DNA from 3 places in the Micromonospora sp. DT228 genome. Region 1 is predicted to be linked to each of the others. Evidence: riboswitches for the same ligand, from Rfam matches in the RefSeq annotation. Region 1 holds a riboswitch; each other region holds the start of a gene.
The links. Region 1 has a riboswitch for cyclic di-AMP ahead of ACLQ29_RS29195 (coiled-coil domain-containing protein). Riboswitches for the same ligand answer to the same signal wherever they lie in the genome.

Region 2: it holds a riboswitch for cyclic di-AMP, as region 1 does, so the genes downstream of both, ACLQ29_RS09330 (coiled-coil domain-containing protein) here and ACLQ29_RS29195 (coiled-coil domain-containing protein) in region 1, are expected to answer to the same signal.
Region 3: it holds a riboswitch for cyclic di-AMP, as region 1 does, so the genes downstream of both, ACLQ29_RS07005 (NlpC/P60 family protein) here and ACLQ29_RS29195 (coiled-coil domain-containing protein) in region 1, are expected to answer to the same signal.

The regions. Positions count from the first base shown of each region.
Region 1 is NZ_JBNCKO010000019.1:30,478-34,453, forward strand. It holds gene ACLQ29_RS29195 (coiled-coil domain-containing protein) at 131-1,198, opposite strand; cyclic di-AMP (ydaO/yuaA leader) riboswitch at 1,204-1,335, opposite strand; gene ACLQ29_RS29200 (cation diffusion facilitator family transporter) at 1,447-2,364, opposite strand; gene ACLQ29_RS29205 (HelD family protein) at 2,472-3,976, opposite strand, start outside.
Region 2 is NZ_JBNCKO010000003.1:547,985-551,960, reverse strand. It holds gene ACLQ29_RS09345 (heavy-metal-associated domain-containing protein) at 3-212, opposite strand; gene ACLQ29_RS09340 (metal-sensitive transcriptional regulator) at 308-604, shown strand; gene ACLQ29_RS09335 (YibE/F family protein) at 809-2,182, shown strand; cyclic di-AMP (ydaO/yuaA leader) riboswitch at 2,349-2,479, shown strand; gene ACLQ29_RS09330 (coiled-coil domain-containing protein) at 2,484-3,503, shown strand; gene ACLQ29_RS09325 (carbonic anhydrase) at 3,568-3,976, opposite strand, start outside.
Region 3 is NZ_JBNCKO010000003.1:76,606-80,581, reverse strand. It holds gene dcd (dCTP deaminase) at 1-393, shown strand, start outside; gene ACLQ29_RS07005 (NlpC/P60 family protein) at 455-1,441, opposite strand; cyclic di-AMP (ydaO/yuaA leader) riboswitch at 1,509-1,644, opposite strand; gene ACLQ29_RS07000 (N-acetylmuramoyl-L-alanine amidase) at 1,880-3,856, shown strand; gene ACLQ29_RS06995 (NlpC/P60 family protein) at 3,912-3,976, opposite strand, start outside.

The sequences.
Region 1 (3,976 bases):
GACGACGTCACCCGACGCCACGATCAACACGACGCCGCCGACTCCGGGGTAACCCGTGGTCCGAATACCCCGGAGTCGACGATGGCGAGTGGATCAACCCCGGCTCGGGCCGGGTCACCCGTCGGCTGGGTCAGTAGACCGACAGGTGCACGTGGTTTGTGTGGTCGGTGGACGGGGTGCCACCCGCGCCGCTGTACGACTTCCACCCGCTGCTGGGCAGCCAGATCTGCCGGTACCAGATCACGTACAGCACGGCGAGCTGGTCGGCGTTGCGGATGAAGTACGCGGCCAGGTTGTTGCCGTACGTCTTGTCGCCGCCGGTGGCGTTGCCGCCGAAGCCGCTCGTCTGCGCGGCGAAGTCGCAGGCCCGGCCCTTGGGGTGTTCACCGGAGCCGCTGGGACGGTGACAGGAGACGTACCTGGTGAAGCCCGCGGCCTTGGCCTGGTTGAGCGCGTGCAGGGTGCGCGGGGTGATGCAGCCGTTGGCGGGTGTGGGGTCGTTGACGCTGCACGACTCGGATGGCCACGAGCCGTCGGAGTTGCGCGGCGCGGCCTTCGCGTTGACGCTGGAGGTGCCCCGGTTGGAGCCGGTGTCGGCGGTGGTCCGCGGCTTGGGGGTGTTGGCCACGGTCAGGGCCCGTTCGGCCTGGTCCTTGCGCTTGGCCATCACCGTGACCTGCTTGCGTTGTTCGACGATCTCGCCGTTCAGGGCGGCCCGGGTACGACTGGCCTGGTCCTTGGTGGCGAGCAGGTCGCGCAGCACCCGGTCCTCGTTGGCGGCCACCGCGTCCAGCGCGGCGGCCCGGTCCATGAAGCCCTCCGGGCTGCTGCTGTTGAGCAGCGCCGACACCACGCCGAGCCGCCCGGTGCGGTACGCCACGCCGGCGATCTGGCCGACCTTGCCGTCGCGCTGGGCAAGCTCGACCTCGATCTCCTTGAGCTGGGTGGCGAGCTGCTGCTGCCGCTTGACGGAGGTGTCCAGAGCGCGTTTCGCGTCCAGGTAGCCCTTGCTGGCGGCCTCGAGTTGGGCGCGTAGCGAGGGGGTGCCGCCCTCCTCGTCGGAGTCGGGTGCGGCGGCGGCCCGCTGGCCGGTCGGGGGAGCGGCCGAGGCGGTGCCGGCCGGGAGCGCGACGCCGAGGGCGAACATCGCGACGATCAGGGCCGCCAGTCGGGCGGCGGGTGGTCGTGCTGGTGCCACTGCGCATGTCCTTCCGTCAGCCGCCGACCGGGTTAGCTGACGGGTTCGGGACGGAAGATCCCTACCGCTGACGCGGATGCACCCCAGGAACGTGGTTCCCCGGTTCGCCCGGTTGGGCGATTAGGCGGCGACCGTCACCGGCGCCTGGAGGGCGCCGCCTGGTGGAGGCCGGGACCGAGCCTACCGGTGCCGGTGGGGCTGCTGCAGCCGATGTGACAGACGGTGCGTGCGTCGTCACGAGAAAGCTGTCACCACTCGATCGAGCCGCAGGCGCCGGGGGCGGCGCCGGGCTCGATCTGCAACGTCGCGTGTTCGATCCGGAAGTCGTCGTGCAGAGCGGTACGCGCCGCGGTGAGCACCGTGCCGACCTCCGCGCCGGGTGCCATGGTCAGGTGCGCCGAGGCCACCTCCATGCCCGAGGTGAGCGTCCAGACGTGCAGGTCGTGCACCTCGACCACCCCGGGGACCGCGGCCAACCGGTCGTGCACGGCGGTCACCTGGAGGTGTTCCGGGGCGGCCTGCACCAGGATCCGGACGGCGGCGCGGGCCAGCCGCCAGGTGCGCGGCAGAATGAACGCGCCGATGGCGACCGCGACGAGTGGGTCGGCCCACCACCAGTCGGTGACGGTGATGAGCAGCGCCGCGCCGATGACGCCGAGCGAGCCGAGCAGGTCGCCGAGCACCTCCAGGTAGGCCCCCTGCAGGTTGATGCTCTCCCGGGCTCCGGCGCGGAGCAGGGCGAAGGCGGCGATGTTCGCGAGCAGGCCGAGCACGGCCACCGCGAGCATCGGGCCGGCGACGACCTGGTGCGGGTCGCCGAAGCGGCGGATCGCCTCGATCACCACGTAGATCGCGACGCCGGAGAGCAGGACGGCGTTGGCGAGCGCGGCGAGCACCTCGAGTCGGTAGAGCCCGAAGGTGCGCTGCGGGTCGGTGGTGGCCCGCCGGGTCGCGGTGATCGCGGCGAGCGCCATCCCGATGCCGAGCACGTCGGTGAACATGTGCCCGGCGTCGGAGAGCAGGGCGAGTGAGCCGGTGCGCAGGGCGGCCACCGCCTCGACCACCATCAGGGTGGCGAGCAGCCCGAACGCCGCCCAGAGCCGGCCCCTGTGCTGGTGTGCGGCATTGGCGACCGACCCATGGTGGTGGTCATGACCTGCGCCCACGAGATCCACCTTCCGCCGCCGGTTGGGGCCGGGTCAAATGTATGCTCACATCGCTATGTATGCAAGTGTGGCGTAGACCGCTGGCCCGCCCGGCACGGTGCACCGGATCAGCCGGTCGGATCGATCGTGGTAAGTCGTTGCGTGGCCCGGGAGAGCGCCACGTACAGGGTGCGTACCCCCGCACCCGGATCCGCCCGGATCTCGCTCGGGGCGACAAGCACGACACCGTCGTACTCCATGCCCTTGGCCTCCAGGCTGGTCACCACCTGGAGGCGCGGCGCGCCGAGCGCGTCGAGCCAGCCGGCGACCTCGTCGCGGCGGGGGACCGGCGTGATCACGCCGACCGTGCCCTCCACCTCGGTCAGGAGTCCGGCGGCCGCCTTCACGACGGCGGTCTCCAACCCGGTCGCGGGCACCACCAGCTCGACCGGGTCGACCCCGGTGGAGCGCACGGCGGTCGGCAGCGGCAGGTCGGGGTAGAGCCGGCGGATCTCCGCCGCCGCCACCGCGAAGATCTCCGACGAGTTGCGGTAGTTGGTGGTGAGGGTGAAGTCGTGTCGCTTACGCCGGCCCAGCGCCTGGTCCCGGGCCTGGTTCAGCTCCTCCGGATCACCCGTCCACGCGGTCTGCGCAGGGTCACCCACCACCGTCCAGGAGGCCAGGCGGCCCCGCCGTCCGACCATCCGCCACTGCATCGGCGAGACGTCCTGTGCCTCGTCGACCACCACGTGCGCGTACTCCCGGTAGTCCTCCGGCCGCTCCCGGGCCGCCGCCCGGGCCGCCCGCTGACGGTCGCTGGCGGTGCTCAGTTCGCGTACGCCGCCAGCGAGTTGGAACGGGTCGCGACGGGCCTTGGCCGGCTGCGCCGGCTTGCCAAGCAGGGCGTCCAACTCGTCGAGCAGCGCGATGTCGGCGATCGTCAACCCGTCCGAGTCCAGGCTCCGGTACGCGGCGCTGAGCAGCCGGATCTCCGCGCCGGAGAGGATCCCGCCGGCGTACCGCCGCAGCCGGTCCGGCCGGGCCAGCCAACCGAGCACGTGCCGCGGGTGCAGCCGAGGCCACCACGCCTTGAGAAACTCGCGGAACTCCGACCGCTCGGCGATCTCCGCCTCGAAGGTCCGCTGCTCCGGCAGGCGGATGCCCACCTCGCGGGCCTGCGCCCAGAGCGCGGCGAACACGCCGTCGAAGCCGGCCCGGCGCACCTCGTTGCGGCGGGCGCCGCGGTGCAGCGCGCGGTCCCGGATCCGGTCCAGGCCGGCCCGGTCCAGCCGCAGCAGCGTGCCCCGGTAGAGCATCCGCAGCTCATTCGGGCCACCCGGCGCCGCGTCGCGGACCGCGCGTTCCAGCACCCGGCGCATCCGCAGCGAGCCCTTCACGGCCGCCACCTCGGGCGGGTCGGTGCGGGTGGCGGTCATCCCCGAAAAGAGGGTGCCGAGCGAGTGCAGGGTGGCGGTGTCCTCACCGAGCGAGGGCAGCACCGAGGCGATGTACTCGACGAAGACCCCCGACGGGCCGACCACCAGGATGCCGCCACCGGCGTACCGGCTGCGGTCGGAGTAGAGCAGGAACGCCGCCCGGTGCAGGGCGACAGCGGTCTTGCCGGTGCCCGGGC
Region 2 (3,976 bases), on a different contig from region 1:
GCTCACGCGTCGACGAGTTCGTAGCCGGCCTCGTCGACGGCGGCCCGGACGACCTGCACGTCGAGCGGCTGCTCGCTGCTCACGGCGACCTGCCCGGTCGCGAGGTCGACCTGGACGTCACGCACGCCCGCGATGGCGCCGACCTCGGCGCTGACCGCGCTGACGCAGTGCCCGCAGGTCATGCCCTGCACCTGGAACGTCGTGTTGACCATCGGATCGTCTCCTTCTGCGTACCGGTACCCGGTGGGGGTATCACCATCGAAGTGCACCGTATCATACCCCCGGGGGGTAGGCTATCCTGGTCGGCATGAGCGCACCCACCCCGATCCGCGGGTACACCGCCAGCAAGGACCAGCTGCTCGCGCGGCTCCGCCGAGTCGAGGGGCAGGTCCGCGGCATCGAGAAGATGGTCGACGACGACCGCTACTGCATCGACGTGCTCACCCAGATCTCCGCGATCCAGGCCGCGCTCGACAAGGTGGCGCTGGGGCTGCTCGACGGGCACGCCCGGCACTGCATGCACGAGGGTGCGGCCGAGGGACGGGCCGACGAGATGGCCACCGAGATGATGGCGGCGGTCGGCCGGCTGATGAAGCGCGGCTGACGACACGGGGCTGACGACACGCCCGGGGTGCCGGCACCGCGGCGAGGGGTCGGTTTCCGGGCAACCAGGGCCGGGCACTGACCGTCCGTGATCGCGTGGTCGTCGGTTCGCGATCCACCGCGCCCCGCGCCGCCTTTCGGTGACGACACTGAACCGCGCGGCCCGCCGACACGTATCCCGCACCGGATCGTTGGGAGTCTCGACTTGGGTTCCGACCACGCCCGTCCCGCTCCGTCCGCCCCGCCCCGGGTGCGACGGATCCTCGTCATGACCGTGGTGCCCCTCTTCGTCGCCACAGTGGTCGCCGCGGCGCTGCTCTGGCCGCGCGGAGGAGCACCGCAGACCGACGGCGGAGCGGACGTGCCGCGCTACGCCGGCACGGTGACAAGGGTGGTGACCGAACCGTGCCCGCCGCTGCCGTCGAGCCCGGAGGGCACACCCAGGGTCGGCAACGGGCCCTGCGGCACCGTCGACGTCCGGGTGGACGACGGACCGGCCGCCGGCCAACAGGTGAGCACACCGGTGCCCGACGGCCCGGGCGCGCCACGGGTCGACGTCGGCGACGAGGTCATCCTTGTCGAGTTGACCGACCCGACCGATCCCACGGTCAGCAACTGGAACATCGCCGAGCACCAGCGCGGCACCCCACTTGTGTGGTTGGCGGTGGTCTTCGCCGCCGCGATCGTCGCGTTCGGCCGGTGGCGGGGGCTGGCCGCGCTCGCCGGGTTGGCGGCCAGCTTCGCCATCCTGCTCACCTTCGTGCTGCCGGGAATCGGCGCCGGCCGATCACCTCTCCTGGTGGCGGTGGTCGGCGCCGCCCTGATCATGTTCGTGGTGCTCTATCTGACCCACGGCGTCACCGCGCAGACCTCGGTCGCGGTGCTCGGCACCCTGGGCAGCCTGGTGCTGACCGGCGCGCTCGCCACCATCGCCACCGGGGCAACGCACCTCACCGGCTTCGGCAGCGAGGATGCGACGACACTGTCGATGTTCCAGGGTGACGTGGACCTGCACGGCCTGCTGCTCGCCGGGATCATCATCGGGTCGCTCGGGGTGCTCGACGACGTGACGGTCACCCAGGCGGCTACCGTCACCGAGCTGGCGAACGCCAATCCCGGGCTGACCCGCCGGCAGCTCTACCGTGCGGCGACACGTGTCGGCCGGGCGCACATCGCCTCCACCGTCAACACGATCGTGCTGGCGTACGCGGGCGCGTCGCTGCCCCTGCTGCTCCTGCTCACCGCCGACGCGCGGCCGATCGGGCAGCTCCTCACCAGCGAGTTCCTCGCGCAGGAGATCGTCCGCAGCGCGGTCGCGACACTCGGGCTGATCGCCGCCGTGCCACTGACCACCGGGCTGGCCGCGGTCGTGACCGCGGCCGGGCGCGCCGACACCACGCGGTCCGTCGATGCCACCCGGTCGCGCCCCCAGGCGGACGGCCGGGCGGAGGCACTGGCCGCCCTCAACGCGCCGCGATCGCGGCGACCCGACGAGCCGGACCAGACGCGGACCCGGCCCCCATCCACCGCCACCGACGGGTGGCCGGAGTCGAACAGGAGCACGGATACGGCATGGTGACACTCCTCAGCGTGACCAGATCGGGTCCCCCACCTGAGAACCGCGTCACTGGTTACCCAACGCTATGGCGAAATGACACTTTTGGTCGGCATCCAGGCGTAGCTCACCCAGTCGACTCTCGGGTAACCTCGCTGCCGGTTACCGATGAAGGCGCGAAGCGGCGCCTGCGGTGCCACCGCCCAATCGCCAACCGGCGAGCCGGGGACCCAGGTGTGTGGGGTGAATCCGCGTCAGCGGTAGGGGCCACTTCCGTCCCGAACCCGTCAGCTAACCCGGTCGGCGGTCGACGGAAGGGAACATTGTGACGGCACCCCTACGCCGCTGGATGACACCCGTGGTGGCCGTGATCGCCGCACTGACCGTGCTCGCCGGGCCCCTCCCGGCCCACGCCGCCCCGACGACCCCCACGCCGTCCGGGCACGAGGAGGACGGCGAGCCCCAGCTACTCAACGACGTCATCGAGCAGGCCAACCGCGACTACTCCGCCGCCAAGTCCAAACTGGACAAGTCGAAGAAGCGGCAGCTCGAGTTGGCGCTGGAGGTGGACCGGGCCAAGGCCGACCTGGACGCGCTGGCGCCACAGGTCGGGGAGATCGCCGCCCAGTCGTACCGGACCGGTCGGATCGGTGCGCTGGCGATGCTGCTCGAAAGTGACGCTCCGGACACGTTCGTCCAACGTGCCGCGATGCTCGACGAGATCAACATGGTGAACGAGAACAAGCTCGCCGAGGTCAACGCGGTGAAGTCCCGTGCCGAGCAGGCCAAGCTGCTCCTCGACACCGAGGTCCGCGAGCAGCAGAAGCAGACCGCAGTGATGGCCAAGCGGAAGACCGAGGCCGACAGGGCGCTCTCCCTGGTCGGCGGCAAGGGCTTCACCGGCGGTCTGGTGGACGCCACCTCGAAGGTCGCCAAGATCGGGCCGGGCCGCACCGCCGACGGTGACTGGAAGGCGCAGTCCTGCAGCGAGAACGACCCGACCACGTCCGGCTGCATCACGCCGCGCACGTTGCACGCGTACAAGGAGGTCAAGGCGGCCGGCTTCAACCGGTTCGTCGGCTGTTACCGGTCCGGCGGGCCGTGGGAGCACCCGAAGGGCCGCGCCTGCGACTGGTCGCTGCAGAAGAGCGGCTTCGCCCCGTGGCACAACAACGACACCCGGATGTACGGCAACAACGTCGCCGCCTTCCTCATCCGTAACGCCGACCGGCTCGGCATCTACTACGTGATCTGGAACCGGCAGATCTGGTTCCCGGCGAGCGGCTGGAAGTCGTACAGCGGGCCGTCGAACCACACCGACCACGTACACATGTCGCTGCTCTGACCCACCAGATCCTTCGTCGAGGGCCGCTCCGCATCAAGCGGGGCGGCCCTCGACGTGTCAGCCCCTAGGCGGCCGTGGCCGGGTCGGCCGACCCGGTCGGTACGTCGAGCGACGCGAAGCCGGCCGGCACGGCCGCCACCGGGCGTACGACTCCGGCGGCGAGGCGGTACGACACGCCCACCACCGCGCACCGCCCCTGCGCCACCTCGTCGGCCAGCACGGGCGACTGCCGGAGCAGCGTCTCGACGGTCTGCGCGATGTGGATGTCGACGATGCCGTCGATGTCGTGCACACCCTCGGCCTCGGCCCGACGCAGACTGGGCAGCACGGCGTCGACCACGGCGCCCAGGTGCCCGGGAGGCTGGGTGCCCGTCGCGGAGGACTCCCGCGCCGCCTGCACGGCCCCGCACGAGTCGTGGCCGAGCACCACCACGAGCGGGGTGCCGAGGACCGTCACCGCGTACTCCACGCTG
Region 3 (3,976 bases), on a different contig from region 1:
GCGGTCGAGGTGCCCGACGGGGAGCCGTTCGTGCTGCACCCCGGGGAGTTCGTGCTCGCCTCGACGCTTGAGGTCATCTCGCTCGGTGACCAGCTCGCCGGCCGGCTGGAGGGCAAGAGTTCACTGGGGCGGCTCGGGCTGCTCACGCACTCCACCGCCGGCTTCATCGACCCCGGTTTCTCCGGGCACGTCACGCTCGAACTCTCGAACGTGGCGAACCTGCCCATCACTCTCTGGCCGGGCATGAAGATCGGGCAGCTCTGCATCTTCCGGCTCTCCTCGCCGGCCGAGCACCCGTACGGCTCGGCGGTCTACGGCTCGCGCTACCAGGGGCAGCGGGGGCCGACGCCGAGCCGCGCCTGGCAGCACTGGCGCACCTGGCCCACCCGCTGACCCGATGACGACGAGGGCCCGCCGCGACGAATCGCGACGGGCCCCTCGGTCAGCACCTCGATCAGCCTGGACGGCCGTAGCTGTGGACCTGACCGTCGTCGGCCCTCTTCATCTTGACCGGTTCGCCGGCCTGCGAGGCGTGCACCACCCAGCCGCCACCGACGTACATGCCGACGTGGTGGATGTCGCTGTAGTAGAAGACCAGGTCGCCGGGGCGCAGGTCGGCCTTGCTGACGTTCTTGGTGACGCGGCTCTGGGCGGCGGCGTTGTGCGGCAGTGACACCCCGGCCTTCGCCCAGGCGGCGAGCATGAGCCCGGAGCAGTCGTACGAGTTCGGACCCTCGGCACCCCAGACGTAGGGCTTGCCGATCTGCGCGCAGGCGAACTTGACCGCGGTGCCGGCGGCGCCACCGGGGTAGCTGCCGGGGCAGGGCGCGGGGCGCAACGGACCGCCGCCACCGCTGCCGTACACCTTGAGGCGCAGCTTCTGCAGTTTGTCGATCTCCTCGTTGATCTGCCTCTTCTTCGCCGCCAGCTGGGCCTCGGTACGGGTCAGCTGGGCCACCATCTCGTCGAGCGGCGCCTTCTGCCCGGCCAACTCGTCGCGCAGGTCGGCCACCTCGCGGACGTCCTCCTGCTGGTTGTGCGCGAAGCGGTCGAGCAGTTCGAGCTGACCGACCACCTCACTGGGTGACCGGCTGCCCAGCACCGCGTTGACGGTCAGCACGTTCTCACCCTTGTACGCGCGCACGGCCAGGGCGCTGACCTTGTCCATCGCGGCGTCGACCTGGCGCTCCAGCGGGGCGATCCGGGCGGCCAGCGCCTGGGCCTGCCTGCGCTTGGCGGCTAGGTCGATCCGGGTGGCGTTGTGCTGTTCGATGATCGGTTCGAGTTTGTTCCAGTCGGCGTCGATCTGGCGCTCGATCTCGGCGACGGACGGGTCGGCGTGGGCCGCCGTGGCGCTGCCGGTCAGAACGACGGCGACGCCGGCCAGGGCGGCGAGCGCGGTGGTGAAGCGGGACCAGCGTGGGCGCGGCGCGATCGACATCGGGCCGGCTGTTGCCGACCGCTCGGACGACGGCCGCGGGGCATGGAGTGCCACCGGGGTTCCGTACTCCTTCTTCCTGACCGCCTACCGGGTTAGCTGACGGGTTCGGGCGGGAAGTGGGCGCCCTACCGCAGTGGCTGCGGATTCACCCCGGGGGACATGGGTCCCCGGTTCGTTCGGAAACGACTCGGCGGTGCCGGTCCGTTACCGCCCGGGCTGGACGGAGCTGCTATCGGGCCGACGAATGACCAGAGTAGAGACGCTTGTTACCGTTCCGCAACCCGTGCGGCCGTGACACTCCGTACCGATCCGAGAGGATGACCGATCCGTACGTGAAGATTTATTTCCTGGCAGGTCGACACATGGAAAGGTATTGACGCGGACTCCCGGCCGGCGCGAGGGTGGCGTCATCCACACCCGCGAAATCTAGGGGGTTCGATGCACCATCCAACCCTGCTGCCCGGCCGGCGTGCACTGCTCGCCGCCGCCGTGCTCGCCGCCGCGACCGCGGTCGGAGCACCCGCCCACGCCGCCGCGCCCACTGTCGACCGCCAGCAGCGGTACGCCGCCGCTGCCGCCGAGTACGGCGTACCGACCGACGTGCTGCTCGGCGTCTCCTACCTGGAGTCCCGCTGGGACAGCAACGCCGGCACACCCAGCACCAGCGGCGGTTACGGCCCCATGCACCTGACCGACGCCCGACACGTGACCGCTCTGCCCGTGCGCGGCCACCACGGCACCGGCACCGAGGACCCGCGCGGCGACGACTCCCGTACCGCGCTGGCACCCGTGCCCCGGACGGCCGAGGACCCGGCGCCACCCGCCACCGCGTCGCAGACCGTGGATGCCGCCGCCGCGCTGACCGGCGCGACCCCCGACGCGCTGCGCACCGACGCCGACGTCAACATCCGGGGCGGGGCCGCGCTCCTGGCCTCGTACCAGCGGGAGTTGGGCGCCCCGGTCGGTGCCGGCACCGACCCGGCCACCTGGTACGGCGCGGTGGCCCGCTACGCCGGCGCGGACAGCGCGGACGCCGCGGCGGCCTTCGCCGACGAGGTCTTCACCACCATCGGCGCCGGCGCGTCGCGGGTGGCCGACGACGGCCAGCGGATCACGCTGCCGGCCCGCGCGCTCCGCCCGCAGCGCTCCGGGCCGGACCGGCTGGGTCTGCGCCGGCTCGACCGCCCGGACGGTCTGGAATGCCCCCGCACCATCTCCTGCGAGTGGATCCCGGCGCCCTACGCGGCGTTCGGCGACGGTGACTACGGCAACCACGACCTGTCCGACCGCCCCGCCCGGCAGAAGATCGAGTACATCGTCATCCACGACACCGAAGGGAGCTGGGCGACCACCCTGCGACTCGTCCAGGATCCGACGTACGTGAGCTGGCACTACACGCTGCGCTCGGTGGACGGGCACGTCGCCCAGCACGTCCGGACCAAGGATGTCGCCTGGCACGCCGGCAACTGGTACGTCAACGCCAAGGCGGTCGGGCTGGAGCACGAGGGCTTCGCGGCGCAGGGCACCTGGTACACCGAGGCGATGTACCGGACCTCGGCGAAGCTGGTCCGGCACCTCGCGCTGCGGCTGGGCGTCCCGCTGGACCGCCAGCACATCATCGGCCACGACAACGTGCCCGGCACCGTCGCCGCGAACGTCCGTGGAATGCACTGGGACACCGGCCCGTACTGGGACTGGACCCACTACTTCGAGCTGCTGCGCGCTCCTCGCCTGGACACCGGCACCCCGGCCACCGGCCTGGTCCGGATCGACCCGGACTTCGCCACCAACCAGCCGGCGTTCGTCGGCTGCGTCACCGTCGGCGTGCCGTGCGCGCCACGCGGCTCCTCGTCGGTGGTGCTGCGCTCCGCGCCGGCCGCGGACGCGCCGCTTGTGAACGACATCGCGCTCCGCCCCGACGGCACCCCGAACACCATGGAGGTGTCGGATCACGGCGCCCGCGCCTCCACCGGTCAGACGTACGCGCTGGCCGGCCGGCAGGGCGACTGGACGGCGATCTGGTATCTCGGGCAACGGGCCTGGTTCCACAACCCGGCGTCCAGGCCCACCGCCAGTTGGACCGCCGGTGTGGTGGCCACCCCGAAGCCCGGCCGGGCCACCATTCCGGTGTACGGGCGGGCCTACCCGGAACAGGCGGCCTATCCGGCCGGCGTGCCCTACCAGACGATCTCGCCACTGCAGTACACCCTGGCCGCCGGGCAGCGGTACGCCGTCGGCGCGGTGCTGCCGGGCGAGTACTACCGGGCCAGCACCGTCGACGGCTCCTCGCCCGGCGACTGGACGGTGATCCGCGGCAAGAACCGGTACGCGCAGATCCAGTTCGGCCACCGCATCATGTACGTCGACCTGGCCGACGTGCAGCTCCTGCCGTCCCCGGTGGGCGCACCCCGCTGACAACGACGACGGCCCCCGGTCGGTGACCGGGGGCCGTCGTGTCGAACGGTGTGGATCAGGGTCTGCGGAACCCGGCCACGGGCATGGTGTTGATGCTGGACACCTGCACCGGTTTACCGG